Regions from separate parts of the Blautia sp. AF19-1 genome, predicted to be linked through region 2. Evidence: riboswitches for the same ligand, from Rfam matches in the RefSeq annotation. Region 2 holds a riboswitch; the other holds the start of a gene.

Region 1 (15,399 bases), on a different contig from region 2:
GTCCAGTAAGCTCCTGCTTTACTTCCTTTGCCAAAGACTGCATCTTTTCTTTCCTTCTTTCTTATCTTCTTCCAATTTCGGTGTCAGACTCGCGTACGACACTGTTTTTCTTGATATAATCTACAATCAGATCTACGGTTGTGAATGCCAGTCCTACATACGTATCGGCTGCGCCGTAGTAGATCGCGATCTTTCCGGTCTCTGCATCGTGAATGGTTGCGCACGGGAAGGTTACGTTCGGAACGAAGCCTCTCTCCTCATACCACTCTTCCGGTGTCAGAAGGAAGTTCTGGCAGCGGTATTTTACGATGGACGGATTCTCTTTGTCGAGGATTGCGCCGCCGATGCTGTATACATAGCCATTGCAGGTGCCGCTTACACCGTGGTAGAACAGCAGCCATCCTTCGTTGGTCTCAATCGGAGCTGCGCCGCCGCCGATCTTTAAGGACTCCCACCACTCCGGGCTCTTGCTCATGACGTGGCGGTGTTTGCCCCAGTACAGCATATCCGGGCTCTCGGACAGGAAGATGTCACCGAACGGTGTGTGGCCGCTGTCGCTTGGACGGGACAGCATCACGAAGTTGCCGTTGATTTTTCTCGGGAAGAGAACGGCATTTCTGTTGAATGGAAGGAATGGATTCTCCACACGTACGAAGGTTTCAAAATCTTTTGTTTTTGCCATTCCGATGGCTGCACCGTAGAAGTCCTGGCACCAGATGATGTAGTAGGTATCTTCTACTTTTACAAGACGCGGGTCATATGCGTAAACCGGCATGAACGGTTTGCCTTCTTCGTCAACGAACTGGATTTTGTTCTCATCGAAATTCCAGTGGATCGCATCTTTGCTTCTTCCAAGGTAGATGTACGGGATTCCGTTTGTCTGCTCACCACGGAATACTCCGATGAACTCGTCGCCGTACGGCATAACGGCGCTGTTGAAGATTCTTGCTACTTCCTTCACCGGATTTCTTCCGATGATCGGATTCTCGCTGTATCTCCATACCGGTGCACCGGAAAACTCAGCCGGGCCTTCCTGCCATGGCATATTTTTGACAGCATCTCCAATAATTTTAACTTCGCTCATTTTTTGAAACCTCCATGAAAAATATTGTTTGTTTATGAGTTGTACTTTGTTTTTTTAAGTTTCTGTTAGTGGACAGAATCTTGTTTTTTCATTCTTTTTTCTCCGAACCGCCGTGTTTTATCACCCTCACGCCCAGTCCTTTAGCTTAATTTTAACATAGATGATTAATTTTTCAACTGGAAATTACTTAAAAAATAAGTTCCGTTAGATACTGTCAATTTTTAAGTGACTTTGTTGTGTAATATGTACAAAAACGGGGCATTTCAAAATGCCCCGTTTCTTAATTTATAATTCAGTTATAAAAATCAAAGCTTTACGCTCTCTTTCGGCACCAGCTGTCCGGAGACAATTTCCATATTTTTGCCGGATGCCGCGCCGCGGATCTGCTTCAGCGCTTTTTCGAGCGCTACTTTTACCATCGCCTTCGTATTGATCTCATACGAAGTGATCTTGAGATCCGGGAAACCCGGATACAGGTAATTATCGAAGCCGACAACGGAAACGTCCTCCGGCACGGAGATGCCGCGTTTTTCCAGCTCGAGCATCAGAAGGCCGGCGGTCAGGTCGCAGTTGCAGACGAACGCTTCCGGCATCTGTTCCGGGAGATGAATTTCGATCTGGCCCCGCTCATCACGGTCCTCCAGAATCCATTCCGCCGGTGTCACATCGCGGTGTTCCAGAACAGCCTTAGAAAAACCGCAGTACCGATCCATGATACTGCTGGAAAAATGAATCGAACCGACAAAAGCCAGCTTGGTAAGGCCATGCTCATACAGGTATTCCGTCATCAGATACATTCCGTGAAAGTTATCTGCGATCACGGCATCTTTTGCCAGCTCATTGTCGTAGAAATCCAGAAATACGATCGGAAGATCCACGTTTTTCTTCAGATAGTGGATGTAATCGCGGCTCGTGTCTCCCATAAGGATCAGTGCATCGACGGTCTGCTCCTTGGCGATGCACGGCACGATCATCTCATCTTCCATCTCCTGTTTCAGGATCTCCACGGTCACCATACAGCTCTTTTCCGTCGCCGCCAGTGCCATCTCCTGATACATTTTCCAGTAAAATGTCGTATACTCTGCCAGATACCGTTCCGGAATCACCACTCCGATGCAGCGCAGGCTTTTTCCCTGTGTATTTCTCGCTCCGCTTCCCGGCTGGCGGTACCCCATTTCCTTTGCAATTTCCAGAATCCGGGCGCGCATCTCATCGCTGACCCCTTTCTGTCCTGTAATCGCGTTATGCACGGTGACGGCGCTGACGCCCGCCACCTTTGCAATATCTGCCAATCTTACTTTTGCCATATCCGTTGCTCCTTAGTCTACTGCAACAAAGTGATACAGTCTGCTGACGAAATCACCCCAGAAATCTTTCATCCGGAAACCGGCATTCATCAGCATCTCGCCGCTGTAAACCTCATCGGTTCCCTCCAGACGATATTTTTTCGCCGGATCAAAGCCGCGCAGGCGAACCTTGCGGGACGGCATATTTGCCTGTGCCAGCACCTGTACGTAGGTCACAAGCACTTCGCTTTTATCCTCCGATGCTACTGCCCAGCAGTCGGATCTGTGGTTTTCACGGCTGGAAAGAATACGGTAATACTCTCCCTCGCGGATCAGTTCATGATATTTGTGATACATTGCGGTCTGCTCCGGAATCAGCTTTCTCTCTTCTTCCGGCAGTTTTGTGATATCAAGCTCATAGCCGAACGTTCCGGCCAGTGCCACATGGCCTCTCGTTGTAAACGGAGTTACACGGCCAACCGTGTGGTTCGGGCATACGCTGACGTGTGCACCCATTGAGCAGAGCGGGTAAATGAGGGCTGTTCCCTCCTGGATTTCCAGACGCTCAATCGCATCGGTGTCGTCGGAGCACCAGATCTGCGGACTGTAGTAAAGCATTCCAGGATCGAAACGTGCACCGCCGCCGGAGCAGTTCTCCAGAAGCAGATCCGGGAACTCCTGTATCAGACGCTCCTGCATCGCATACATACCGAGCACGTAGCGGTGGAACAGCTCCTGCTGGGAATCTTTGTCCAGGTAGGTGCTTCCCAGGTCGCTTAACTGACGGTTCATATCCCATTTCACGTATTTGATGTTTGCACTGCGCAGGATTTTTGCCACACATTCATACGCATAATCCTGCACTTCCGGGCGGGAGAGATCCAGCACGTACTGGCAGCGGATCTCAGTCGCTTCTCTTCCCGGAATCTGAATCGCCCATTCCGGGTGCTCTCTGTAGAGATCAGAGTCCGGGGAGATCATCTCCGGCTCGAACCAGATACCGAATTCAAGACCGATTTCATTCACTTTGTCAACCAGATTTTTCAGGCCGCCTTTGATCTTCTCTTCGTTGACAACCCAGTCACCGAGGGAAGAATCGTCTTTATTTCGTTTTCCGAACCAGCCGTCATCCATAACAAGCATCTCGATGCCGTCTTTTTTTGCCTCTCTTGCGATATCGAGGAGTTTATCGGTATCAAAATCAAAGTAAGTTGCTTCCCAGTTGTTAATCAGAATCGGGCGTTTTTTGTGGTTGTACGGGCTGCGGATCATATGTCTGCGATAAAATGCATGGTAGGAACGCGTCATTTTGCCAAGTCCCTCGGCAGAGTAGACCATAACAACCTCCGGCGCCTGGAATTCATCGCCGGCTTTTAAATTCCAGCAGAACTCCTCCTGGTTGATACCCATGACCATACGAACGGTATCAAACTGGCATCTTTCCACCTGTCCGATAAAGTTGCCGGAATATACGAAGTGCATTGCGTAAACCTCGCCGCGCTCCTGATCCGTTCCCGGTGTCACCAGGGCCACAAACGGGTGCTCCTGATGGCTGGACTCTCCTTTTCCGGAGGAAACGAGCTGTTTTCCGTAACGGAGCGCACCCTGCTGGATGTGGCGTTCTCTTCCCCAGGATCCATGAAGAGAAAGCATCTCAAAGTCTTCGTTGTCCATATCGAGGCAGGCACTGTAGATTTTCTCTACCTTCAGCGCTTCACTGCCTTCATTTTTCACGCGGACACTTCGGGTGATAACGTTTTCTTTTGTAAAAACAGAGTAGGAAAGGACAACAACAAGATCAAGAACAGGATCTTTGCAGGTGATTTCCAGAGTTTCTACTTCGTCCTCGGTTCCAAAAGAAGCTGGAAGACCGGTCAGCGGGCGTTTTCCTTTGAAAATTTCATAGGAATCAAAGAAAATCTCACATCCCATACGGCCCTGTGCATTTCTTATATTCAGACAGCTCTCACGGTAATCGCCGACTCCTCCGGTCGGGTATTCCATTGGAAAACGGTCGAGGAACGAAGATTTCTCTCTCTTATTGACGGACGGGGTGAACGGCGGCTCATCCATGCGGAGCGGATACAGATCCGGCTCTCCGTGCAGAAGGGGTCCATAGTAAACATGTCCGACGTAGCCTTCCGGGCTCAGGCCGATCACATACGTCGTATTCTCTGTATTTAACTGAAAAAGCTTTTTCTCATCATAATATAAAATCGCCATTTTCTTCTCCTTATTTCAGGTAAGCTTGATCCGCCGGGCCGATTTTTGTACAAAAAGACCTCACCCGCCGGGCTGAGGCCTTTTTTTGTTTCTATATCACACAGCGTTTAAGCAGTTACCATTGCATTTTTTAATTTTTCCAGTTTCTCGGCTGCATCTTCAAGGGATGTGCCTTTTACGCCGAAATAGAATTTGATCTTCGGCTCAGTACCGGATGGGCGCACACAGCACCATGCGTTGTTTTCCAGCTCATAGTAAAGAACGTTGGAGGACGGAAGTCCGGTCGCGCTCTTCTCTCCGCTTACGAGATCCTGGCGTACATCTGCTTTGTAATCGCGTACGGCAAGAACCTGGAAACCGCCCAGCTCTTTTGGCGGGTTCTCACGGAAGTTGGTCATCATGGTCTGGATCTCTTTTGCACCGTCGATACCTTTTAAGGTCATCGTTGCAAGACCCTCTTTGTAGTAGCCGTACTCCTCGTACATATCCACCATGGCATCCCACAGTGTTTTGCCCTGCTGTTTGTAGTATGCAGCAACCTCGCAGAGCATCATAACTGCCACGCAGGCATCTTTATCTCTTGCATATGTTCCGGCCAGGCAGCCATAGCTCTCTTCCAGACCAAATACATAATTGTGTGCACCGCTCTGCTCAAAAAATTTGATCTGCTCGCCGATGTATTTGAATCCGGTCAGAACCTCGATCAGTGCCACGTTATAAGCTTTTGCGATTGCTTTTGCCATATCGGTCGTAACAATCGTCTCAACGAGTGCCGGGTTCTCCGGCATGGTTCCGTTCTTGGTGCGCTCACGCAGAATATACTCTGCGATCAGCATACCGGACATGTTTCCGGTGAAGCTTACGTACTCGCCGGTCTTGCTGTCTTTTGCATAAACGCCGAGACGATCTGCATCAGGGTCGGTTGCAAGGATGATGTCAGCGTCTACTTCTTTTGCCAGTTTCAGCGCCAGTGTCCATGCTTTCTCGTCTTCCGGGTTCGGGTAAGCCACCGTCGGGAAGTTTCCGTCCGGCACTTTCTGCTCTTTTACAACGTAAACCTGATTAAAGCCAAGCTCGCGCAGAACGCGGCGTACCGGCACATTTCCGGTTCCGTGAAGCGGTGTGTAGACGATCTTCATATCTTTTGCCGCATCTTTGATGATTTCCGGATGAATGCTCTGCTCTTTTAATTTTGCGACGTAACGGTCATCAAAATCGGTTCCGATGACCTGGAACAGGCCTTCTGCTCTTGCATCATCTTCTTCCATCGTTTTAACGGCAGAAAACTCGGTTACTTTTGCTACCTCTGCGAGAATGTTTTTGTCGTGCGGCGGTGTAATCTGTGCGCCGTCCTCCCAGTATACTTTGTATCCGTTGTACTCTCTCGGGTTGTGGCTTGCGGTAATGACGATACCGGAAATACAGCCGAATTCACGGACAGCAAAAGAAAGCTCCGGTGTCGGACGCAGGGACTCGAACAGATACGTTTTGATTCCGTTTGCATTCAGGCAGAGTGCTGCTTCGCGTGCGAATTCCGGAGACATTCTTCTGGAATCGTGTGCGATGGCTACGCCTTTTTCCTGTCCGTTCTGGGAAATGATGTAGTTGGCAAGGCCCTGGGTTGCCTGGCGTACGGTGTAGATGTTCATGCGGTTGGTACCCGCTCCGATGACACCGCGGAGTCCGCCGGTACCGAACTCAAGCTGACGGTAGAAACGGTCTTCGATTTCTGCCTCATTTCCTTCGAGTGCTTTCAGCTCTTCTCTGGATGCCTCATCAAAATATGGATCATTGCACCATTTTTCATATACTTCTCTGTAACTCATGTTTGTTATCCTCCCTGTCTGTTGTACTTTATTTAACTTAAGACAGCAGACTTTTTCTGGATTTAAGCTCGTTTCATCACAGCTTAAAGTTACCATTTGTTTAGTCTGCTGTCAACTTAAAAATTAATTTATTTTTTCTAATTCTCTTGGTTCCTGATAAAGCTCTTTTAGATCACTGAGAACCTGTACTTTTCCTTTGCGGTCTGCGGTGCTCCAGGCTTTTCGTCAGTTCCATGACAGCCTTCATATAGCAGGCATGATCCTCTCTCAACCGGCCATACCTTCCGCAGCGTTCCGCGCAGACGGTACATCATATTTTTCAGTGCTCCGTACGGATTTTCACTCTCCTCATCCGTCCAGGGTGCTTCGGTTAACTGTTCCAGTGTTACGATATGGTTTTTGTTGCAGATCATATAAACCAGCAGCTTTGTGATCATCGGGGAATGAATCGCTTCCTCGTTGAGGCAGCGTGTTTCATCGTACATGCGGAATCTTCCAAGCAGCTGTACGCGAATCATAAAACATCGTCTCCTTCTAAGAACTCAAGCTCTTTTTCGGTCTGAATTGCCGGCAGTGCACTGTATTTCAGATTCTTTGCCCAGCCTTTTTTCTCCTCGGAGAAGCGCTCGCTGATTCTCTTGTAGACGAGTTCGCATCCTCTCTGGCTGCCGCCCTGCAGCAGAATCACATACTGGGACGGGCTGTATTTTGCAAAGAAATCGGAATGACGCAGGCTGCGTTTCATTACCTCAAGCAGCTTTTCGGACATACGGTCAAGGCGCGGACCGCCTTTTGCCGGGTAACCTTTTCCGTCTGTAATGGTGCACAGCATCAGCCACGGCATCTGTCCGTTCAGCTCGGACATACGGTAAACAAGTCGGTAGCAGTCACGGAATCCGGCGAGGGAACAGAAGAATGCTCCGCCCTTTTCTCCCGGGCTCTCCTGAAGATCTGCCTGTACCTCTTCGATCACGCGGTGTCTGCTGCCCATGCGGCTTCCCAGATAGCGGTACTGCTCCACCAGTTTCTCGCTCGGTGTAACGCCAAGCTCTTCAAAGTAATGTTTCGAGGTCTGCTCGTACAGTTTCATGGCCTCTTTGTATCTCTCCAGGCCGATCAGCGCCTGCATCTGGACTGCCTGCCACTCGTCGAACGGATACAGTTCGGAAGCAACAGAAGTCAGTTTCTGCAGCTCATCGAACTCCTCGTTTTTCAGAAGATACTCACTTACTTCTTTCAGTGCATCGGAATATACTTTTTTCAGCTGCGCGCGCTCCGCCTGTACCCACTCTTCCTCGCCGAAATCTGCAAGGAACTCTCCGGTGTACAGCTCCAGTGCTTCGATCATCTGATCCATGCGCGCTTTCTCGTCTGTCTCTTTTCCTGCTTCCAGGATCTTATTTTTGATATCAATCGCATCTACCTCGACCGGCATCGGGCTGGTCCAGTGGTAAACGCCTTTCTGTGTATAAATGTACTCAAACTGCGGAAGTCCTGCCTCGACAAGGCTTCTTTTCAGGCGATGTACGCCGACACGCAGGCTGTTTGCCGCGTCCGCCACATCTTCTCTTCCGTATGTGCTCTCCAACAGTCTTCCTCTGGAAATTCCATTGTCCTTGTTATAGAGGAAAATCTGCAGAAGTCTCATCGATTTTGTTGCCATTGTTTTCCGGAAGGAAATCGGCTGGTCGCCGTACTCCAGGAAAAAACTTCCCATCATGTGTACTTTTAAAAGCGGTAACTGTTCTGTTTGGTTTTTCATTTCTTCGTTCATACTAACTCCTGTATTGCCTGTTGTGCTCTAATCTCTGTTGTCGGTTGCGCTGCGCTCCGCAATCGGCTGCGGTAACGGGCCGGCGGTTCCCTGTTCGTTCATTTCAAAAACAATTACGGACGCCGGATTTCTGTTTTCTATTTTACATCATTTTAATCAAAAATCCTACTATAAAATGTATAAAATATTAACTTTAACACCGAAAAATTCCTGCTTTTTCTTCCTTTGTCTTGTTATCTTTTTGTCAATCCCATCTCATCCGTAAATTGCCCGCATGATTTTAGCCATCAGCCGCCCTGCAGGCGCCGAGATCACCAGTATTACAGCAAGAGATACCATGCCGCACCCGAGCAGTGCGCGGTTCACAAGTCCCCGTGCTGAGCAGAGTCCGAGGCAGAATCCCTTCTTCCAGGGCCAGAACAGCTTTTCCGGTTTCCGGTTGAAAAAATCGAGCACCAGATGGGACAGAAAGCCCACGGCAAAATAAGCGGACACATCCGGGTAGATGATGTCCACGCACGCCGTCAGCAATGCCAGCGCCGCAAATGAATGCATGAAGGAGCGGTGCGGCTGCTGTTTCCCATAGGCGCAGATCAGCAAAAATGCTGCCGTTCCGGCGAGGAGACGCAGCACGCTGCTGTCGCTTGTGAGGCGGCGGTAAATTCCAAGATTCAGTTTATACTCCGCAAGAATTGTGAGCACCGCAACTGCAACTGTTGCCGTAATGATCTTATCGGCATCGCGGTGCGCCTGTGAAGTGCCGACATCAATGTCACTGATCAAACCGCCGATCGCGGCAGCCCCGGCACCGGCCACAAGCGCGGGAACCGTCTGCGGCTGTAAAACAGCAAGTGCCGCTGCTGTTCCAATAAAAAAATGTGTTCTTCCAAGCATTTGTCTGTTTTTTCCTTTTGTAAAATTTCCTTTATCATAGCACATTCCCGCCCTTTTATGCAACCATTTGTTCGATTCTTTTACGACCGTATGGTCCTATCAGGATCAAAAAAGAACCTCCTGCGACCGTTTATCGCCGCAGGAGGTTCTCCTCTGTTTCTGCCTTTATTCCATACTATTTCCAGGTTATCTTATTTCACGTTTTTCCCTTCATTGTATGAATTTTCATTTGACATTTATCGCTCATTTGAGTTATATCTTTATGCTTCATATACCAGTTCACCAGCAAGATACGTCCGGCACACCGGAATGTCTTTGATCGTGCTCTCATCCACCTCAAACGGATTCTGACCCAGTACGACGAAGTCTGCCATCATGCCTTCTGCGATCTGGCCTTTCACGTTCTCCTCGAAACTTGCCTCGGCACTGCGGATCGTGTAACTGTCGAGTGCTTCCTGTACGGTGAATTTCTGATCCGGCAGGTACGGGCCGACATGGTCGCGCAGCGTTGTTCTTGTGACAGCGCACTGCATGCAGGCGAGGGCATCCGGCAGCTCTACCGGGCAGTCAGTTCCGTTGCTGACGGAGACGCCGTTATTCATCAGCGTCTTCCAGCTGTAGCTTGTGCTCGCAAGCTCTTTGCCGACGCGCTCCTCTACGATATGGTTATCGTAATCGAGGAAGATGCTCTGTGCGTAAACGTGAAGATGCATTTTCGCGATTTTTTCAAGCTGATCGGCTCTTGTGATCTGGCAGTGCACGATGCCGTGGCGGTGATCTTCTCTCGGGTTTTCAGCAAGGGCTTTTTCATAGGCACTTAACACGCGGTCGAGGCACGCATCACCGATCGTGTGAACTGCAGCCTGCATGCCGTGTGCATTGGCGTAGCCGATCATCTCATCCATGGTTTCCTGGGTGAATACCGGGATTCCGCAGGTGGACGGGTCGTCTGCGTATGGGCGACTGAGGAATGCTGTTCTCGCACCGAGTGCGCCGTCGCCGAGCATTTTCAGCGGTCCGATTTTAAAGCGGTCTGTGCCGATGCCGGTCACATTTCCAGCCTCAACGAAACCTTTTAAGGATTCCAGATCGGTAAAGTTGCTCTGCTCGTAAACGCGGACGGTCAGCTCGCCGGACTCCTCGAGTTCTTTGTATGCTTCGTTGACGGTCTGCCACGGAACGGCGCGGTAAACGCAGTAATCATCACTCTGGCTGCTGGTGACGCCGTAGCTGTTCAGGGCTTTGCAGGCGCTGCGGATCATATCTTTGATTTCCTCTTTGCTCGGCACCGGAATACTGTCGTAAACCGGTTCCATTGCATTGTCGAAGAATCTTCCGTCCGGCTCACCGTTTTCCATACCGATCTCTCCGCCCTCCGGCTGCGGGGTATCTGCGGTGACGCCGAGGAGTTCCAGCGCTTTGCTGTTGACTACGAGGCAGTGGCCGCACGCTCTCGTCGCGCAGATCGGAACTTCGGTTGATACGCGGTCAAGATCGTAGCGGTTCGGCATGCGGTCCACGTCCGTGAAGTAATCCTGATTCCAGCCGCGGCCCATCAGCCATGCGCCGTCTTTTCGCGGATGCTCTTTCTGGAAGGTGTCGAGGCAGGCGAGCATATCTTCCAGGCTTTCAGTATGTGCGGCAAGCTGCGCTTTCAGCAGGGAGCTTCCGTAATTTAAAAGGTGCATATGGCTGTCGTTAAAACCGCTGCAGACGAATTTTCCGCCGAGGTCTACAACTTTGTCGCCGGCTGCTGCAAGGGCATCTGCCTCTGCGCTGCTTCCGGCGAAAACAAATTTGCCGTCTTCTACTGCAAACGCTTCGACAAGCGGCAGTTTTCCGGTGTAGACAGCTCCGTTTTTGTAAATTGTTTTCATATCATTATCCTCCTACTGTCATCTAAATTTGATTCTATTCTTTTCTTCCCATTTGCGCAATATACAAATTCAGACACGCTATTCTCTTGCGTGTCTGGATTCGCTTTTGAATATTTTTTATTTCGTTTTCTCTTCGTAGAACAGGCAGGCGTTCTTGTCTACCGTGCCCTGGCCGAAGTTTCTTGCTTTGTAGTCTTTCAGCAGTTTGAAATACTGGTTCGAGAGAATCAGGATCACTGCTACGTTGACGAAGGTCGGGATCGCAGATGTGATATCAACGACAGTCCAGATAAAGCCCTGGTTGTTTGTCTTTACCAGATAGATCGTCCACAGTACGCCCGGCAGAGCGCGGACTGCGTAGAAGATTTTCATGACGATATCTTTCATCTTGCCTTCTTTTTTATACAGATGCTCCAGAATTGCCAGATAGTAGGTGAACCATCCGCCGGAAGTCGTTACAGTAAAAATGACCATGATGACTGCCAGAAGGATGCTTCCAAATTTGCCGAATCCGCTTGCAAATGCACTTAAAGCAAGTGTTCCGCCGTTCGTTCCGTCGGTCCAGTTTCCGCTTAAGATAACGGAAAGTGCGGTGATCGTACAGATAACCATGGTATCAAAGAATACCTCGAAAGATCCCCACAGACCCTGCTCTACCGGATGCGGTGTTTTTGCGGAAGCATGGATCATTGGAGAAGTACCCCATCCAGCCTCATTGGAGTATACGGAACGCGCCATACCCACACGGATAATCTCGCTGACTGCGCAGCCGGCAAAACCGCCGATCGCTGCTGTTCCGGTAAATGCGTTTGTTACGATGGCTGCAAATACGCCAGGAACGCGGTTGATGTTGATGATGATCATGCCAATTCCCATCAAGATATAAAGAACGCTCATAAATGGAACGAGCTTGCTGAACAGACTTGCGATTTTCTTCGTACCGCCGCTTGTAACGACATAGGTCAGAATGCAGAGCAGAACGCCCATCACGATAACGCCTTCTACTTTGAAGCTTCCAAGATTGATATTCTCAATACCGAACGCACCGGCTACGACCTGAGATGCGGTCAGGTTGGAAGAGGTTACGAAGAAGGTGGAGAAAATACCGATGCCGAAGATGAGCGCCGGGATCAGCCACAGCTTGCCCCAGTGGCGCTCCTCGCCAAGTCCGCACTCCATGTAGTAAGTCGGACCGCCGTAGTACTCACCTTTTTCGTTGGTGTGACGGTAGTAGCAGCCGAGGGTAACCTCAACCTGTTTTAATATCATACCAAGCAGAGACGAAAGCCACATCCACATAATGGCTCCCGGGCCGCCTGCTGCAACTGCAGTTGCAACACCGGCGATATTACCGAATCCTACGGTACCGCCGATAGCGGTCGAAATCGCCTCAAACGAGGAAAGCATACCCTTTCCTTCACTTGCTTTGTCTTCTTTCTGGAACAGTTTTCCGCCGGTTCTCTTCATAATCCAGCCAAAGTGACGAAACTGGAAAAATCCAGAACGAACGGTAAAGTACAGACCGGTCAGAATCATCAGCGCGATCAGCGGCACGCCCCAAAGGACACCGTCCAGCCAGTTAAGAAATGCTATCATGTCAAAATCCTCCCTTTTTTCTTTTCCGGCAACAGTTTTCTTCAGACGTATCCTGTAACACCCGTTTCGTCTTTCGTTCTCCAACCAAACAGATTTCCACCCCTGGAACCTTTTGTCACGGTTCCAACTGCAGTACAATAAAAAGAGCAGCGGTCTTCACCACTGCTCCATTAAATCTACGTTCATGAAGCAATAGCTCCTCCACCAGTACGGTGAGAGTGCACAGCCTGTTCGACTGTACCCCAACGCAGACAGTTTTTCGGGAACTGCCCCGTTTCGGCGAATGCTCCTTTCCCTGCCCGTCCCAGACCCCGTTGTCTCAGGACAGCTACTCTTAGCCTTCGCGCCTCTATTGCCGAATATGTATATTGACAGGTATTATCATATGTTTCTTTTCGCTACTTGTCAATCGTTTTTTCGACATTATTTTACAAAAATTTTATATTTTCGAAATTTGTCCTGATTTATTTGACTTTCTTGTCTCCCTCTGACGACTTCAGCTGGTTGAACTTCCACAGACGCTCCATATAGCCGGACTGCTCTTTGGCCAGCTCTTCCACATTCGGGTTGTAAATGATTCCTTTTACCATTCATTCTCTGTCTGTCATACTGTCCTCCTGTCTGCTGTAGGATCTAAATAAGTATCCCTTCCAGATGATCCATCTCATGCTGGCAGATCTGGGCTGGCCAGCCGGTGAATTTTTGGCGTTGTTTTTTCCAATTCCAGTCGTAGTATTCGATTTCGATGTTCTGGTACCGCTTTGTTTTCCGCACGCCTGGCAGGGAGAGGCAACCTTCTTCTGTTTCGTAGGGGCCGCTTTTGCGGACGATCACCGGGTTGAACATGATGATGTCGCGGAATCCGGCGTTTACGATGATGATGCGTTTTTTCACGCCGATCATATTTGCCGCCATGCCGACGCATGCCTCGCGGTTTGCTGCCAGTGTGTCCTGCAGATCTCTTCCCACCTGCAGATCTTCCTCTGTCGCCGGGATGGATTTCTGTCCGAGGAAGAGAACGTCTCTCATAATTGGTTTTACCATTTGTGTTTCCTTTCTCTTTCGGCCTTAAAGGCTGAAATCGTTTAATTTTCTATTTGAATCTGCATATCGCACGATGTGCATCCGATTACGGTTTTTCCGCCTTCCTGCTCCAGTCGTTCTACTGTTCCGCCGCAGAACGGGCAGATCCAGTCGATCTGTTTTCCGGCTTTGACAACCTGCATCATGTTGACGAATTTTGTCGTATCTACATTTTTCGAATCACAGTTCTGCGTCCAATCACCGGAGAGTGCTTTTCGCAATTCGCCGTTTTCATTCAGAATGACGGTATCGCCCTCCTCGATGTTCCAGTCATACAGCATCTGATCCTCCTGGCGGATACGCGATTCTGTTCCGTTTTCATCTTTCAAAACAACAACTGCCATGACAGGCTCATCGGCGCTGCGTTCCTCGCAGCCGAAATCAAGGTCTTCCTCAATTCGCATTACCTGATATTTCATAAAAACGCCCTTTCTTCAAATATAATTCATGCTTTTTTGTATTCCACACGGTTTTTGCTGTTACAAAACTTTTTATTCCTGAATCGTAAAAATCACAACCCGCTCCCGGCTGTCCCCGCCCGGAAACAGATCCATACAGTCGATCTCATCGAGAAATTCCAGTTCCGGCACCGTCATCAGATACGAGATATAAGCATCCGACGGGTAATAGAAAAACAACTGGATCTCCCGCGGATTTTCATAGTACGATTCCAGCAGTCTTGCCATTGCTTTTCTTAAAATTTCGAGCGAAAACGGGTTAAAAAAATACACCCGGTCCACTTCCGCAGGAACGGGAAAATTTTCGGCGCTCTCCAGCACAAACTCTGTCCGCGCGCCGGAGACCGCCGCTTTTTTATTTTCCACCGCCTTCGCATAAATCCGGTCATCATACTCCACACCGATGGACCGGCACCGGGTCTGCGCCGATAAGAAGAAATCTACGCGGCCCTTTCCGCATCCGTAATCGAGCAGCGTATTTCCCTTTCGGATCATCCCCGTGTTTGCCATCCGCTCCAGCACGCAGTACGGGGTCGGCTCATACGGATACCAGTACAGATCCGACCGGCTGTCATCCCGCCCCATTGTGTGGATCTGCAGCAGCTTGTCCCAGCGGTTTTCGTTTTTATCCTCTCTCATCGCCCGTCTCCCGATACTGTTCGAATAATTCCAGATACTCCTGTTCCACCGCAGCAAACGGCCGCACCGTGTAGTCCAGCGTGATGTGAAGTTTCGGCGCATCCCCCGCCTGCGGCTCCTCCAGCAGATTCGTCAAATCGTACCACAGCAGATCATTGTCGATCTGTTTCATCATCCGCTGCTCCTCCGCCGTCAGATCACTGCCAAGATATTTCTCATAAATCACCGAAAGCAGATGGTCCTCGATCTCGCGGTACCGCGGCATCTCCTGCTTTAATGGCCGCGGCACGTCCGACATGTAACACTCGCTCGCGTCATGCAGAAGGCACGCCAGCACCAGCCGCCGGGAATAGCCGCGCGCGGCAGCCTCTTTCGCACAGCAGATGCAGTGCTCTCCCACTGACCAGAACGTCGTCACATGGCCGTTTCCGCGGCAGATCATCGGCAGCGCATGCGCAAAATCCTCCACACAGAGCAGCCCCGGATCAGGATGTACGGGATCGAAGTGTTTTCTTGTATACGTCGTTATCGTACTCATTCTTTAACCTCGCTGTACGGCTTTACTGCCGGCTGTCCCGCGTGCGGCTCGCCGATGATTTTTTCCATCCAGACCATATCGTACCAGCGGTCGAATTTGTAGCCGCAGTTGTGGAAGGTTC
Region 2 (15,399 bases):
AACAGGGAAGATGTGACATTTTTTGTATTGCAATGGTAGAAAATACGAAGCATGTGGTGCGGTTTTTACAGAAACATATACAAAAAATTGGGCAGAATGCTGATTTGAATAGAAATAAAAAAATCTGGAAAAAAGTGGTTCTGAAAAAGAAATGTGGTTCATACATTAGGATTATAGATCAGCAAAGTACCGATCAGAAATCAATATTCAGAAAGAAAAGACAAAGGAAGGGGATTTTCATTATGGCAGACAAGATGATTGAAAACAATCAGGTGGTTATCATGGGAGAGATTGTCTCCCCGTTTACATTCAGCCATCAGGTATTCGGAGAGGGCTTTTACCTCGTCGATGTGATGGTCAAGCGGTTGAGTGAATCGCAGGACATCATTCCGGTGATGGTCTCCGAGCGGCTGGTGGACGTATCACAGGATTACCAGGGTGAGTGGATCTGCATCAGCGGTCAGTTCCGGTCCTACAACCGCCACGAGGAGAAGAAGAACCGTCTGGTACTCTCCGTATTTGCGCGGGAATTAAGCTTCGTGGAGGAAGAGGACGATTCCGTCAAATCCAACCAGATTTACCTCGATGGATACATATGTAAACCGCCGGTCTACCGGAAAACACCTCTGGGAAGAGAGATCGCCGACCTTCTGATCGCGGTCAACCGTCCGTATGGAAAATCAGATTATATCCCGTGCATCTGCTGGGGACGGAATGCGCGGTATGCCTCTGCGTTTGCCGTGGGCGGCCACGTTCTCATCTGGGGACGGATCCAGAGCCGGGAATATATGAAGCGGCTGAGCGAGACGGAAATGGAAAAGCGGACCGCATATGAGGTTTCGGTGAGCAAGCTGGAATATAGTGAGAGTTAAAGCGCGATCCGCTGTTGACAAGAAAATTTAATGATGCTATAGTAAAAGCAGAACTGAAGTGGATAGAGGTCGCATTACTTCAAGAGTACCTTTTCGGATGCCTCAGCAGCAAAAGAAGAAGAGGAAAAGGGAAGAATGCCGAAGGACATCCGGCGCTGAACCGGTATGCTCCTGGGCGCAGGTTGAAAAAATCTGCGACTGTCATCGAGAGATGGAGAGCTATCTGATCATAGATACTGCGTATGTGTGAATTTGGAGGCGATCTTATCTGGGATGAGGCGCCTCTTTTTTTAACGGAAAGTGAAATTTTCCGTGGGAGATAAGCTCCGGCGACTGATTTCTTATGGTTTTATCTGACACAACATACAGGAGGAAAAGAGAATGTCTATTTTTAAAGGTGCAGCTGTTGCAATTATCACACCGATGACCGAAACACAGGAAGTGAATTACGAAAAACTCGGAGAACTGATTGAGGAGCAGATCGCCGGCGGAACCGACGCCATCGTTATCTGCGGAACCACCGGTGAGGCTTCGACCCTGTCCCATGAGGAGCATCTGGATGCCATCAAATATACCGTGGAAAAAGTAAATCACAGAATCCCGGTAATTGCAGGAACCGGCTCCAACAGCACGGAGACAGCAATTTATCTGTCTCAGGAAGCAGAAAAATACGGCGTGGACGGACTTCTTCTCGTTTCTCCGTATTACAATAAAGCAACACAGAAGGGCCTGATTGCACACTTTACCGCAATCGCAGACAGCGTCAAAGTGCCGGTCATCCTTTACAACATTCAGGGCAGAACCGGCGTAAACATTGCACCGGAAACGATCGTCTATCTGTTCAACAACGTTGAGAATATCGTTGCAGTCAAAGAGGCTTCCGGAAACATTTCCCAGGTCGCAAAAATTATGCAGCTGACCGATGGAAAGATCGATCTGTACTCCGGAAACGACGATCAGGTTGTGCCGATCCTTTCCCTTGGCGGAAGCGGTGTAATCTCCGTTCTTTCCAACGTAGCACCGCGTGAGACCCACGACATGGTACAGAAATTCCTCGACGGCGATGTGGCCGGATCCAGAGAAATCCAGCTGAGAGCACTGCCGCTCATCGATGCGCTGTTCTGCGAAGTAAACCCGATTCCGGTAAAAGCAGCGCTGAACCTGATGGGCAAAGAGGTTGGACCGCTTCGTCTGCCGCTGACCGAGATGGAGCCGCAGAACCAGGAGCGCTTGGCAAAGGCTATGAAAGATTTTGGAATCAAACTGGCTTAAGTTAAGAATACACGAAGTAAAGAAGGAAAAAGACAATGGTTAAAATTATTATGCATGGCTGCAACGGCCATATGGGACAGGTCATCACCGGCCTGGTAAAAGAAGATGCAAATGCAGAAATCATAGCCGGAATCGATATGAACGACAACGGCCAGAACGATTATCCGGTATTCAAAAGCCTGGCAGAATGCGATGTTCCGGCAGACGTAGTCGTTGACTTTTCTTCCTACAAGGCAGCCGACGCACTGCTCGATGCCTGCAAGGAGAAAAAACTTCCACTCGTCCTCTGCACCACAGGCCTCACCGAGGATCAGCTCAAAAAAGTGCAGGAGACCAGCAAAGAAATCCCGGTTCTCCGCTCTGCAAATATGTCCCTTGGTGTGAATACGCTGATGAAACTGGTACAGGCAGCTGCAAAAGTGCTTGCCGAAGCAGGCTTTGATATGGAGATCGTGGAGAAACACCACAAACTGAAATGCGACGCTCCAAGCGGAACCGCCATCGCCCTGGCAGACAGCCTGAACGCGGCAATGGACAACCAGTACCACTACGTATACGACAGAAGCCAGCGCCACGAGCAGCGTGACCCGAAAGAAATCGGAATCTCTGCTGTACGCGGCGGCACCATCGTCGGAGATCACGACGTCATCTTCGCGGGACCGGATGAAGTTGTTACTCTGTCCCACAGGGCATATTCCAAGGGAGTTTTTGGAAAAGGTGCTGTAGAGGCCGCAAAATTCCTGGCTGGAAAGCCAGCCGGTATGTATGATATGCAGGATGTGATTGCCGCGAAGTAAGGCAGAAGCAGGAAATAGAAAAGATAAAAAAGAAGGCAGGCTGTGTGCAGTTGCACAGCCTGCCTTCTTTCGAGCTGCTTTTCTGTTTTAGCCAATGAGTTTTTTCACTTATGCAGCGTAATAGGAATACGTTCCTCTGTCAAAAAATCTATTTCAGCTCCCGTTCCGCTTTTTCCCAGAGCTCTTCGTCAAGATCAGTCAGCGCCAGTGCATCCGCAAGTTCCCGCACCCGTTTTACCGTGAGATAAAAGTAATTGATACCGCAGGTCAGCGTCCGCTTTAAGGAGCGGGCAAGTACACTGCCGTGGGTTTCCAGTTCGGCACGGTCGAACTCGGCGAGATAGCCCTCGAGATCATAGGGGATCTGAAAACATTCGATCTGCCATGTGCTGTTTTCCAACGTCAGAATTGCGAAGTGCGCATGGCCGCCGACATCATCAAGCGCAAGCCCAAGGGATCCTGGATTCAGATACGTTTTTCCTGCGTATTCTTTCTGTTCCTGCTTGTGGCTGTGGCCGCCAAGCAGGATGGAGGCATCGAGATTTTCCAGATGAGAAAGCAGGTGCTCCGGATGCAGCCCGAAATTCCCTCGGATTTCACCAGGTGCGCCGTGGCAGAGCCGAAGTGCCGGGAAAAGGGATTCACGGCAGGTGTCCGGTGTAACTTCTTCCTGCGGCACAAAAACGGGAACCAGTTTCCCGGCTTCATCCAGCTTTCCAATCAGAACACCGTCTGTCGGCAGCTGCTCAAAAAATTTTAGATCCTGATCGGTAAGATTCCGAAACGTGTAATCCAGAAGCCCGCTCGTCGAAGAACCCGCCTTCCAGTTCTGCGGCTGCCAGAGATTCTCAAGCAGATATTCCTCCCGGTTGCCGCGCACCAGATAGCACGGAAACTCCTCCTGCATTTCGCGGAGCACCCCCATCATCCTCTGCGGAAACGGCCCATCCGTCACAAAATCCCCCAGCCCGATGATACCGTCAATTTGCTGCCTGCGAAGAAACTCCATCACCGCCGAGAGTGCATAATAATTCCCATGAAGATCACTGATTACTGCTAATTTCATGTGTTTTCCTTTCTATGTCAAAATCATAAAATGCGAGATACTGTCTTGATTTTATCAAATGGTGAGAAGGAACGCAATTTATAAAAATATAAGCCAGGCAATTGATGAAATGATGGAAGACAGCAAAACGGAAGGCATTGAAAAAGGCAAACTTGAGGTGTTATCAAATTTATTAAAAAAAGGAACGATCAGCATTCAGGATGCCGCCGACTGTATGGCAGTGTCTGTGGCGGAATTTAAGAAGCTGGTCAATAAGTATCCCATCTGATTCCGAAAAACCTGCTGACAGAAAAAGCATGTTATGATAAGATCAAAGGCAGAGAGTTTCGAATATCTTTACTGTCGGAGGGAATGTATGATTAATCGGGAAGACATGCTGGAGCTGACGAGGAGGATGACGCCGGCGCGGACTTCGTTTGTGCGGATGGCGGGTTGCTATACGGATTCGGATGGGGAGTATGACGGCAGTTTCAACATTCATTTTCTGAAACTGTCCGGTTCGGAAAAGGCCAGGAATCTGGCGATTGCCAAGAAAATTCCGTTTGCGGAATCGAATGAGAAGCTGCGGGAATACCGTTTTCCGGAAACATCCCAGGGGCCGGGCAGTATCTGGCAGATGCTGATGGCGCTGCGGGAATGCGGACTGAAGAACGATGCGCTGTTGGAAACGTTCTATGATATCCTGATTGAAGGATTGCAGATTCACGGGGCTTATGCCATTTACATGTTTTATGACCGGTATGATATTCCTGCAAGGGCTTCCGATAAAGAGCGCCTGGGGGAATCCGAGGAGATGTTCCCCTATCTGATCTGCGCTGTCTGCCCGCTGGTTGGAGAATACGAGCCGGGAAATCCTATCTGTGGATTCCTGTTCCCTGCCTTTGTGGACCGGAGCGGAGATCTGGAACGGGTTGATATTTATGCAGAGCGTGCAGCGTGGGGCGATCAGATGGCCAGCATTCTTGGCGCGAAGGGCAGAAAATTCAGATGCGGTCTGTAAAAGAAAAAATCAAAAGTGACGGATCAAACCAGGTGCTGATGTGCCTGGCAGTAAAAAAACTTCCCGGCGAACCTGCATATATCGTTCGCCAAGGGAAGTTTTTTAGATACGGGAGCAGCAGAAGTGCATATTTACTGTGCCATCCCCGCTCCATTCTGTGTAGTTGCTCCGTTTTCCTGCGGATTCTGCGTCTCATTGTCGCCGCCGCTTACCACATCGTCCACCGCGCGGCCGACATCCTCAACGCCCTTACCGACACCACGGGTCACATCTTCAGCGGCGTCGCCGACATCATCTCCAAGGGTATTTCTATCCCCGGTATTTGTACCGTTCGTACCGTTGGCATTCCCATCGGTGCCCTCCGTCACATCATTTACATTGTCGTTTGACGGCATCTCTGTCGTATTGACATCGTTTCTGTTATCCGTCTGTCCCATGTCGCTCTCCGTGTTGGTATTGCCATTTCCGGTGTCATTCGTGGTGTTGTTTCCACAGGCCGTCATCCCGGCCAGTAATACCGCCAATGCCAGCGTCATATACACTCTTCTGATTTTTCTCATCTTCAAAATCTCCTTTCCCTAACAGTGTCTGGACAGTTGCTAGTATTTGAAAAATGCCGGAAAATATACGGAAAAAAGAGGCTTTTGGAAATCTTGACAAAGGAAGAAAAAAACACTAAAACAAAAAGTACGAAAACGGACTAAAAACGAAAACAGGATATATCGAAATGGAAGTCAATCCGGCAAACCGGCGGGAAAAAATCATCAGTCTGACTGAAACGGGAAAACAGTATGCGAGAGAGCTGGTTCTTCCGCTGTTTCAGTCCGAGGAGGAAGCTGCGGCGCAGTTTACGGAGCAGGAGATGACAGAAGTAATCCGGATGCAGGAAAAATTTGCCGATGCACTGGCAAAGAGTATGGAGGAAAAGGTATCCATAGTTCACAATCTGTCCGCTTCGTGATATGATAACAGCAGAATTCGAAAAGGAGAGAAAGAGAATGAAAGAAGAACTGAAGAAATCCCTTCGCACCTACGGCGCCCTGCTGCTGCTCGGTGTGACCGGCGTTCCGCTCGGTGCGGCAGTCGGTCTGATTGAGGCGCTGTTCTGCCGTCTGCTTTTGAAAGTCACGGCTGTTCGCGTGGCACATCTTTTCTGGTGTCTGCCGTTTCTCGCTATGGCAGGTCTTGTGATCGTGGCAGTCAATCAGAAATTCGGTGGCAGGGGAAAAGGAGGCATGAGTCTGATTTTTGATGTAGCGTATGAGGAGGAGACAGAGCTTCCGCTTCGCATGATTCCGCTGGCAATGCTCTCAACGGCGTTGACGCATCTGTTCGGTGGAAGTGCCGGCAGGGAGGGCGTTGCCGTTCAGATCGGTGCTGTGTTTTCCTATTTTGCCGGCAAAAAATTACCGTTTAAAAACGCGCCCGGTATCTTTCTGGTAACCGGTATGGCCGCCGGCTTTGCGGGCATGTTCGGAACGCCGATTGCAGCTGTGATCTTTGCGGTAGAGGTGCTCGCTGCGGGTGAAATGCGGTACGAGGCACTGCTTCCGGCGTTTACCGCATCTTTCTCTGCGAGCGCTGTAGCTTCCCTGCTTGGAATCCGCAAAGAAAATCTGGCTGTCCACATCAGCGAAAGCCTGACACCGTTCCTGCTGGTGCGTCTGATTACACTTGGTATTATTTTTGGAATCACAGGCGGCCTCTTCGCCTGGTGCTTAAAGCACACGAAAAAATATCTCGGCGAAAAAATCAAAAATCCGCTGGTACGTGTTTTCTCCATCGGTGTTATCCTTAGCATTCTGTTCCTGCTTCTGTACCGAGGACGGTATTGCGGCTTTGGAACGAATCTGGTGGAAGCGGTATTTCATGGGGAAAAGGTATATGCATATGACTGGGCGCTGAAATTTATCCTGACAATTCTGACACTGTCCGCCGGGTTTCAGGGCGGCGAGGTAACACCGCTGTTTACCATCGGAGCAACCCTGGGAGCAGTCCTTGGCAATCTGTTCGGTATTCCGGTGGAGCTTTCCGCGGCGCTTGGCTATGCGGCGGTTTTCGGTGGCGGAACCAATACCTTACTGGCGGCTATTTTCATCGGCGGCGAGATTTTTGGCTACGATTATCTGCCATATTTCTTTATTGTCTGCACCGCGGCCTACGTATTCAACCGCAACAGCTCGATCTATTCCCGCCAGAAACTGACGAAATACAGCTGCTGATAACAGAAACGTCACAAAGTTATCACACACCGTTACGTGTTACAGTTCACTGGTGCCCAGCGAACTGTAACATTCGCAACCTTCATTTAAAGTTTTGCTTCGCAAAAGGAGGGTTGCTCACACCTGAAACATGTTCTTACGCAGCGAAACAGCAAGTGTTTCACTGCTGAGTGAACAGTAACGGTTACGTTACGATACGGGTTGACGCGTTTCCGGGAATGAGGTTATACTAGAGGTATCATATACGAAAAAGGAGTAACGAATTATGAAAGGTATCGTACTTGCCGGAGGTTCCGGCACACGTCTTTATCCGTTAACTATGGTAACATCGAAACAGCTTCTCCCGATCTATGACAAGCCGATGATCTATTATCCGCTGTCTGTTCTTATGAATGCAGGCATCCGCGACATCCTGATCATCTCCACCCCGCAGGACACCCCGCGTTTCGAGGCACTGCTCGGTGACGGCCATCAGTTCGGTGTACAGCTTTCCTACAAGGTACAGCCAAGCCCGGACGGACTGGCACAGGCCTTCATCATCGGCGAGGAGTTCATCGGGGATGATTCCGTTGCCATGGTGCTCGGCGACAACATCTTCTTCGGACACGGTCTGAACAAACGCCTGAAAGCAGCAGTAGAAAACGCTGAGACCGGAAAAGGCGCAACCGTATTCGGCTATTATGTAGATGATCCGGAGCGTTTCGGAATCGTAGAATTTGACTCCGAGGGAAAAGCCATCTCCATCGAAGAGAAACCGGAGAAACCGAAATCAAACTATTGTGTTACAGGTCTGTATTTCTATGACAACAAAGTCGTAGAGTATGCAAAGAACCTGAAACCGTCACCGCGCGGAGAGCTTGAGATCACCGACCTGAACCGGATCTATCTGGAAGACGGCAGCCTGAACGTTGAGCTTCTCGGACAGGGCTTCACCTGGCTGGATACCGGTACACATGAGAGCCTGGTAGAGGCAACCAACTTCGTAAAAACCATCGAGACCCATCAGCACCGCAAGATTGCGTGCCTCGAGGAGATCGGTTACCTGAACGGCTGGATCGGCAAAGACCAGCTTCTGACCGACATCGAGCCACTGAAGAAAAATCAGTACGGCCAGTATCTGATGGATGTGATGAACGGAAAATATATCGACAAATAAAAGCGAACAGCGTTGAAGAAAACTGCCCCGGAAGAAAAATCCGGGGCAGTTTTTGAAAAAAATGCTTGACCATGACATAACGTCATCCTTTATACTCATGGTACAAACAGAAAATCAGACTGAAAAACAAGAGACAGACAAAACATAACGATAACAAAATCAGAAAAAAGGAGAACCATTATGAGAGTATTTGTAACAGGTGTAAAAGGCCAGCTCGGCCATGACGTCATGAATGAACTTGCAAAACGCGGTCATGAAGGAATCGGCGTTGATATTGAAGAAATGGATATCACCGATGCAGAAAGCGTAAGAAAAGTCATTACCGAAGCAAACCCGGATGTCGTAATCCACTGTGCAGCATGGACCGCTGTAGACCTTGCTGAGGATGATGACAAAAAGGAAAAAGTACATCAGGTCAATGCAGTCGGAACCGAGAACATCGCAAAAGTCTGCCATGACCTTGACTGCAAAATGATCTACATCTCCACCGACTACGTATTCGACGGCCAGGGTACCCGCCCGTGGGAGCCGGATGATGAGCGTCATCCGCTGAACGTATACGGCCAGACGAAATACGAGGGAGAGCTCGCGGTAGAGAAATGGGTGAAAAAATTCTACATCGTCCGCATCGCATGGGTATTCGGCGTGAACGGAAAGAACTTCATCAAGACCATGCTGAACCTTGGAAAGACACACGATCATCTGACTGTTGTAGATGATCAGGTAGGAAGCCCGACCTACACCTACGACCTGTCCCGCCTGCTTGTCGACATGGCAGAGAAAGAGAACTACGGCCGCTACCATGCAACAAACGAGGGACTCTGCTCCTGGTATGAGTTCGCCTGCGAGATTTTCAAACAGGCCGCTGAGATCGATCCGGCTTACGGAAAAGTAAGTGTATCACCGGTAAGCTCTGACCAGTACCCGGCAAAAGCAAAACGTCCGTCCAACAGCCGCATGAGCAAAGAGAAACTGACCGAGAACGGATTCGAAAAACTGCCGACCTGGCAGGATGCGCTGCACAGATATCTGCGCGAGATCGAATTCTGATAGCAAACCCCGAAAATAACGCAAGTTTCTGAGATTGCTATAAACATTTCCAATAGGCGGAGCCCCAGGTAAAACGGGGGCTCCTTTTTCTTATGCAAAACCCATGCATTCAACAGGGAGAATGCCCTTTTTTCTTTTGTGAATATTGACAGAAAATGCCGTTAAAATTCTCACATTGGATCCGGGTATTTCTGTTGACATTTGAACATGCAATTGCCATTATGAAAGCAGAATCTTTACGTATCCGGCAGGGGGCAGGAACGTGAAGATGACAAAAGAAGGCATGGGGGATGAAGCAATGAAAAAGAGTCTGTTTTACCGGGCAAAAAAGATGCCGCCATCTGCGCAGATCATGCTGCTGTTTGCCGTCGAGGGTGTATTTCTGCAATATATCACATCGATTAACGGTTTCGGTCTGAATCTGTATGCGACAAACATGGGTGCAACCGACAGTCAGATCGGCATTATCCAGATGGTGCCGAACATTGTAGCGTGTGCAGCATTGCTGCCGCTTGGAATTCTGGCGGATCATCTGAAGTCGACAAAGACGATACCGCTGCTTACGCTTCTTATGATGTGTGCCGGTTATGCATTTCTTGGCAGTGTACCGGTACTCGGCGAGAGACGTATGGATCTGTTTTTTGTATCGCTGGCATTTACTGCGGGTGCACTTGCCATCTACAATGCGCAGTGGCAGGCGATGTTCGGTGCTGCGGTTTCGCTGCGGCAGCGAAATGATGTCTATGCCTTTCGGAATCAGTTCATGTTTGTGATTGGCATTCTTGCACCGGTGATCTGCGGGATTCTGATGGGAAGATGCCACACGGCCGATGGAAAACTTCTGGTACTCCGAAGCTTCTTTTATCTGTGTGCTGTCTGCGTTCTGTTGCAGGCCGCTGCAATCAAAAAAATTCCGGTGAAACAGCAGGAGGAGGGCAAAGCTCCGGCAGAAGCAGGGAAGGCATCCTCACGTTTTTCTGTTTCTGATCTGCTGGAGGCGATCACAAGCGTGGGGAAAAATAAAGCATTGCGCTGGTTTTTCGTGCCGGTGGTCTTTTTCTATATCACCTGGCAGCTTGACTGGAGCATGTGGTATTTAGGACAGGTCAAATACTGTAAAATGTCGGAGATGACACTTTCCATCTGCAACGGTGTTTTCAATATCGGTCAGCTTGCGGCAGTTGGAATAATCGCGAAGGTTGTCCGGAAAAAATCGCCGGATTTTGCACTGATTTTCGCCGGGATCGGTCTTTGCTTCTGCCCGGTTATCATGATTCTGGCTCCTCATCTGCCCCTGGCGTACCGCGGGGTTGCTTTTATTGTTTTGATGACGGTTCTGAATGCTCCGCAGTGTGCCGTTGCACTTTGTACGATACAGATTCTCTTAAATGCCGCGCCGGAAAAGAACCGTTCGCTTTTGATCAGCCTCTTTACGATGATTACAACGCTGACCAACAGTGTTCTGCCGCTGCTCGGTGTCCGTCTGTATACGGCACTTGGGGCAGACCTTACGGCACTGTACCGGTTCAATCTGATAGATCTTGGGGTTCGCATTTTATCCACACTCGGGCTGGTATGGCGTTATCAGAAGGCGAAAAAAGATGGCTTTCTGACAAAGATTTCGGATTGAGACGGGCCGTAAAAGCCGAAAATAACATTTACAACAGGAACGATATCGTGTATGATAAATGTGGTTTTCTTTGCACGTATGGAAAAGAGAAGCGCAAAAAGGAGTTTAAACAATGAAATGGAATAAATTTACATTAAAAACAAGATCGGAAGTGGAAGACATTGTGATCTCCACTCTGGCCGATGTGGGAATCGAAGGCGTGGAAATTCAGGACAAACAGCCTTTGACCGAGAGCGACAAACAGCAGATGTTCGTGGATATCATGCCGGATATTCCGGATGACGATGGCATTGCCTACCTGAATTTTTACCTCGATGTGGATGAGGACAAGGAGAAGGTTCTTGCAGATGTCCGCGCGGCACTTGCAGAAATGCAGGAGTTCCTGGACCTTGGAGAGTGCACCATCACAGAGTCTGAGACAGAGGACAAGGACTGGATCAACAACTGGAAACAGTATTTCAAACAGTTCTATGTGGACGACATTCTGATCATCCCGTCCTGGGAGGAAGTAAAGCCGGAAGACCGGGATAAAATGATCATCCATATCGATCCGGGCACAGCCTTTGGAACGGGTATGCATGAGACAACACAGCTTTGCATCCGTCAGTTAAAGAAATATGTGACAAAGGATACCGAGCTGCTTGATGTCGGAACCGGAAGCGGTATTCTTTCGATTATTGCACTGAAGCTTGGTGCGCGTCATGCGGTCGGAACAGACCTCGATCCGTGTGCGGTTCCTGCGGTTGAGGAAAACAAAGAAGTCAATGGAATTCCGGTAGAAGCTTTTGATATGATGATCGGAAATATCATTGATGACAAAGAAGTACAGGACAGAGTCGGATACGAGAAATACGATATCGTTACCGCCAATATTCTTGCAGATGTTCTCGTTCCGCTGACGCCGGTAATCGTACACCAGATGAAGCCGGGCGCTGTTTATATCACATCCGGCATTCTCGATGTGAAAGAGGAAGTTGTCAAAGAGGCAGTCGTTGCAGCGGGACTTGAAGTAGTTGAAGTTACACATCAGGGCGAATGGGTTTCTGTTACAGCAAGAAAACCGATGTAAATTAAGAAAAGCGAAACACCAGAAGAGAAAGAGAACAGATTCATGTACCGTTTTTTTGTAGAAGAAAGTCAGATTTATGACGGCACTGTCCACATCACGGGCAGTGACGTTAATCACATCAAAAATGTGCTCCGCATGCGGCCGGGCGAAAAAATACTGGTCAGTACCGGAGGCGAAAAGGAATATCATTGTGCCGTTTCGGATTTCCCGGAAGGTGAGGTTCTTGCCGCAGTAGAAGAAGTCACAGCAGCAGACAGAGAACTCCCGTCCGGAATTGTACTGTTTCAGGGTCTGCCAAAAGGTGACAAAATGGAACTGATCATCCAAAAAGCAGTGGAACTTGGTGCGACGGAAATTGTTCCGGTGGAGATGAAACGCTGCGTTGTGAAGCTGGACCGGAAAAAGGCGGAAAAGAAAGCAGAGCGTTGGCAGACGATCGCGCTTGGTGCGGCAAAGCAGTCCAAACGGATGCAGATTCCGACGGTACACATGCCTGTTACATTTCAGCAGGCGCTTGCAATGATGGCAGAATCAGACGTTCGCCTGATGCCGTATGAGAACGCAGAGGGGATGGAAGGAACGAGAAGAATTCTGGAATCCATTGAACCGGGTGAATCTATTGCGATCCTGATCGGACCGGAGGGCGGCATCGACGAAGCGGAAGTGGAAATGGCCATGAAGGAAAAGGTAGAGCCGATTACGCTCGGAAAGCGCATTCTGCGCACGGAAACGGCCGGAATGACCGTGCTTTCCATTCTGGTGTATCTTTTAGAAGGAAGGGAACGAACAAGATAATGGAAGCATATCTGGACAATTCCGCAACCACCTGTGTTTATCAGGAAACCGCAGATCTCGTCTGTGATCTGATGGTAAATCATTATGGAAATCCGTCTGCGATGCATCAAAAAGGGGTAGAAGCAGAACAATATATCAGAACCGCCCAGGAAACGCTGGCAAAGATTCTGAAAGTCAAAGAAAAAGAAATTTTCTTTACCTCCGGTGGCACAGAGTCCGACAACTGGGCGCTCGTCGGAACAGCAATGGCAAATAAGAGAACGGGAAACCACATCATCACAAGCGCGATCGAGCACCCGGCCGTGTCGGCACCGCTGGCATTTCTGGAGGAGCAGGGATTCCGTATTACGCGCCTGCCGGTAAATAAAGAAGGCCTTGTGGATGTGAACGAACTCGAAGAAGCGATCACGCCGGAGACGATTCTCGTTTCGATTATGTATGTCAACAATGAGATCGGTTCTGTTGAGCCAATCGGGGAGATCGGACGCAGAATCAAGGCGAAAAATCCGAAAACGTATTTTCATGTCGATGCGATCCAGGCGTTCGGCAAATACCGGATTTATCCGAAACGGATGGGCATCGACATGCTCTCCGTGAGCGGCCACAAGATCCACGGACCGAAGGGAAGCGGCTTTTTATATATTGATGAGAAAGTAAAAATCCGTCCGCTGATCTTAGGCGGCGGCCAGCAGAACGGCATGCGTTCCGGAACCGACAATGTGCCGGGCATCGCAGGCCTTGCGAAATCCGCTGAGATCGTTTACAGGCATTTTGACGAGCAGACCGCGCAGATGCGTGCCTGTAAACACCGTCTGATCGAAGGCTTGCGGGAGCTGGACGATGTGGTCATCCATGGCATGCCGGAAGAAGAGGGTGCGCCGCAGATTGTCAATGCATCGTTCTTAAATGTGCGTAGTGAAGTGCTGCTGCACACGATGGAGGACCGCCAGATCTACGTTTCCGCCGGAAGCGCCTGCTCATCACACAAGAGAGCCGGAAGCCCGACGCTGACTGCCATCGGCGCATCGAAAGCCGAGATGGAGTCTGCCGTGCGGTTCAGCTTCAGCGAATTTACGACACTGGAACAGATTGATTACACCCTGGATACGCTGCGCGAGGTACTGCCGATGCTGCGCAGATTTACCAGGAAATAATAGAAAGAGGAAAATTATGATTACAATACAGCCGGAAATTGAAATCCTGAGCACCGAATCCTACGAGGATATGCTGCGCCGGATCGAGAAAATCGGAAGAGTCTGCTACAAGAGCGAGGAGCGCATTGGAGAAGGCACTGCAGAGAAATTCATCGCAGGCATCATCAAACGCGGCCATGAATCCGTCATTGAGCACGGCTCCATCACCGTAAAAGTAACGTGCGACCGCGGCGTGACCCATGAGATCGTCCGCCACCGTATCGCAAGCTACAGCCAGGAGAGCACCCGCTACTGCAACTATTCGAAAGATAAATTTGGAAACCAGATCACCTGTATCGATCTGGCAACCGGATTTTCCTATGATCTGGACGACGAGAACGACCGTAAAAAATACGAGGTATGGCAGAAAGCAATGGAAGCTGCAGAGCAGTATTACTTCCAGATGCTCGAACTCGGAGCAAAGCCGGAGGAGGCAAGAAGCATTCTTCCGAACTCCCTGAAAACCGAGATCGTCATGACCATGAACTTAAGAGAGTGGCGCCACTTTATCCGGCTTCGAAGCGCCAACGCCGCACATCCGCAGATGCGTCAGGTATCTGACCTGATCCTGAAGAAATTTTCTGAGGAATATCCTCTGTTCTTCCGCGATCTGGCTGAGAAAAAAGGAGAATAAAAAACGATGATGTACAAAGCATTTCTGGTAAAATATGCCGAGATCGGCATTAAAGGAAAGAACCGTCATCTGTTCGAGAAAGCGCTCTGCGTACAGATGGAGCACGCGCTTGCCCCGGTAGACGGAAATTTCCAGGTCACCCGTGAGATGGGACGAATCTATGTCAACACCGAAGGAGACTTTGATTACGAGGGCGCTGTCGATGCGCTGACAAGAGTTTTCGGTATCGCCGAGATCTGCCCGGTTGTCATTTTAGAGGACACCGGCTTTGAAGATCTGGCAGAGGCAGTGGTTTCCTACGTGAAAGAGCTGTACCCGACCGAGGAGAAAACCTTTAAGGTATGCGCACGCCGTGCGAACAAAAACTATCCGATGCACACAATGGAAGTCAACTGCGAGCTGGGCGGCCGCATCCTCGATGTCTGCCCGAACCTCAAAGTAGACGTTCACGAGCCGGATATCTATCTGAACGTCGAGCTGCGTCAGAAGATTTATCTGTACTGCGAGAGCATCGCAGGCCCTGGCGGTATGCCGGTCGGCACAAACGGACAGGCCATGCTGCTGCTTTCCGGCGGTATCGACAGTCCGGTTGCCGGATACATGATCGCAAAACGCGGTGTTAAGATTGATGCCGTTTACTTCC

Evidence for each region. Region 2 has a riboswitch for lysine ahead of dapA (4-hydroxy-tetrahydrodipicolinate synthase). Riboswitches for the same ligand answer to the same signal wherever they lie in the genome.
Region 1: linked by a shared signal. The riboswitch ahead of DWX26_RS11430 (alanine/glycine:cation symporter family protein) and the one ahead of dapA (4-hydroxy-tetrahydrodipicolinate synthase) in region 2 are both predicted to bind lysine.

The regions. Positions count from the first base shown of each region.
Region 1 covers NZ_QUGQ01000016.1:30,631-46,029, reverse strand. The annotation lists gene DWX26_RS11475 (AGE family epimerase/isomerase) at 1-43, opposite strand, end outside; gene DWX26_RS11470 (glycoside hydrolase family 130 protein) at 62-1,084, opposite strand; gene DWX26_RS11465 (substrate-binding domain-containing protein) at 1,390-2,391, opposite strand; gene DWX26_RS11460 (alpha-galactosidase) at 2,404-4,593, opposite strand; gene DWX26_RS11455 (phospho-sugar mutase) at 4,701-6,419, opposite strand; gene DWX26_RS11450 (hypothetical protein) at 6,587-6,937, opposite strand; gene DWX26_RS11445 (AfsR/SARP family transcriptional regulator) at 6,934-8,193, opposite strand; gene DWX26_RS11440 (metal-dependent hydrolase) at 8,449-9,087, opposite strand; gene DWX26_RS11435 (amidohydrolase) at 9,348-10,964, opposite strand; gene DWX26_RS11430 (alanine/glycine:cation symporter family protein) at 11,082-12,560, opposite strand; lysine riboswitch at 12,746-12,920, opposite strand; gene DWX26_RS17395 (maltose acetyltransferase domain-containing protein) at 13,025-13,150, opposite strand; gene DWX26_RS11425 (peptide deformylase) at 13,194-13,604, opposite strand; gene DWX26_RS16915 (hypothetical protein) at 13,646-14,062, opposite strand; gene DWX26_RS11415 (class I SAM-dependent methyltransferase) at 14,135-14,740, opposite strand; gene DWX26_RS11410 (hypothetical protein) at 14,727-15,278, opposite strand; gene DWX26_RS11405 (GNAT family N-acetyltransferase) at 15,275-15,399, opposite strand, start outside.
Region 2 covers NZ_QUGQ01000007.1:42,971-58,369, reverse strand. The annotation lists gene DWX26_RS06425 (single-stranded DNA-binding protein) at 243-872, shown strand; lysine riboswitch at 928-1,102, shown strand; gene dapA (4-hydroxy-tetrahydrodipicolinate synthase) at 1,254-2,144, shown strand; gene dapB (4-hydroxy-tetrahydrodipicolinate reductase) at 2,180-2,941, shown strand; gene DWX26_RS06410 (metallophosphoesterase family protein) at 3,090-4,007, opposite strand; gene DWX26_RS16650 (hypothetical protein) at 4,117-4,275, shown strand; gene DWX26_RS06405 (DUF4317 family protein) at 4,363-5,007, shown strand; gene DWX26_RS06400 (hypothetical protein) at 5,139-5,567, opposite strand; gene DWX26_RS06395 (hypothetical protein) at 5,735-5,968, shown strand; gene DWX26_RS06390 (chloride channel protein) at 6,006-7,229, shown strand; gene rfbA (glucose-1-phosphate thymidylyltransferase RfbA) at 7,495-8,385, shown strand; gene rfbD (dTDP-4-dehydrorhamnose reductase) at 8,566-9,435, shown strand; gene DWX26_RS06375 (MFS transporter) at 9,704-11,065, shown strand; gene prmA (50S ribosomal protein L11 methyltransferase) at 11,178-12,134, shown strand; gene DWX26_RS06365 (16S rRNA (uracil(1498)-N(3))-methyltransferase) at 12,177-12,929, shown strand; gene DWX26_RS06360 (cysteine desulfurase family protein) at 12,929-14,083, shown strand; gene thyX (FAD-dependent thymidylate synthase) at 14,100-14,756, shown strand; gene thiI (tRNA uracil 4-sulfurtransferase ThiI) at 14,766-15,399, shown strand, end outside.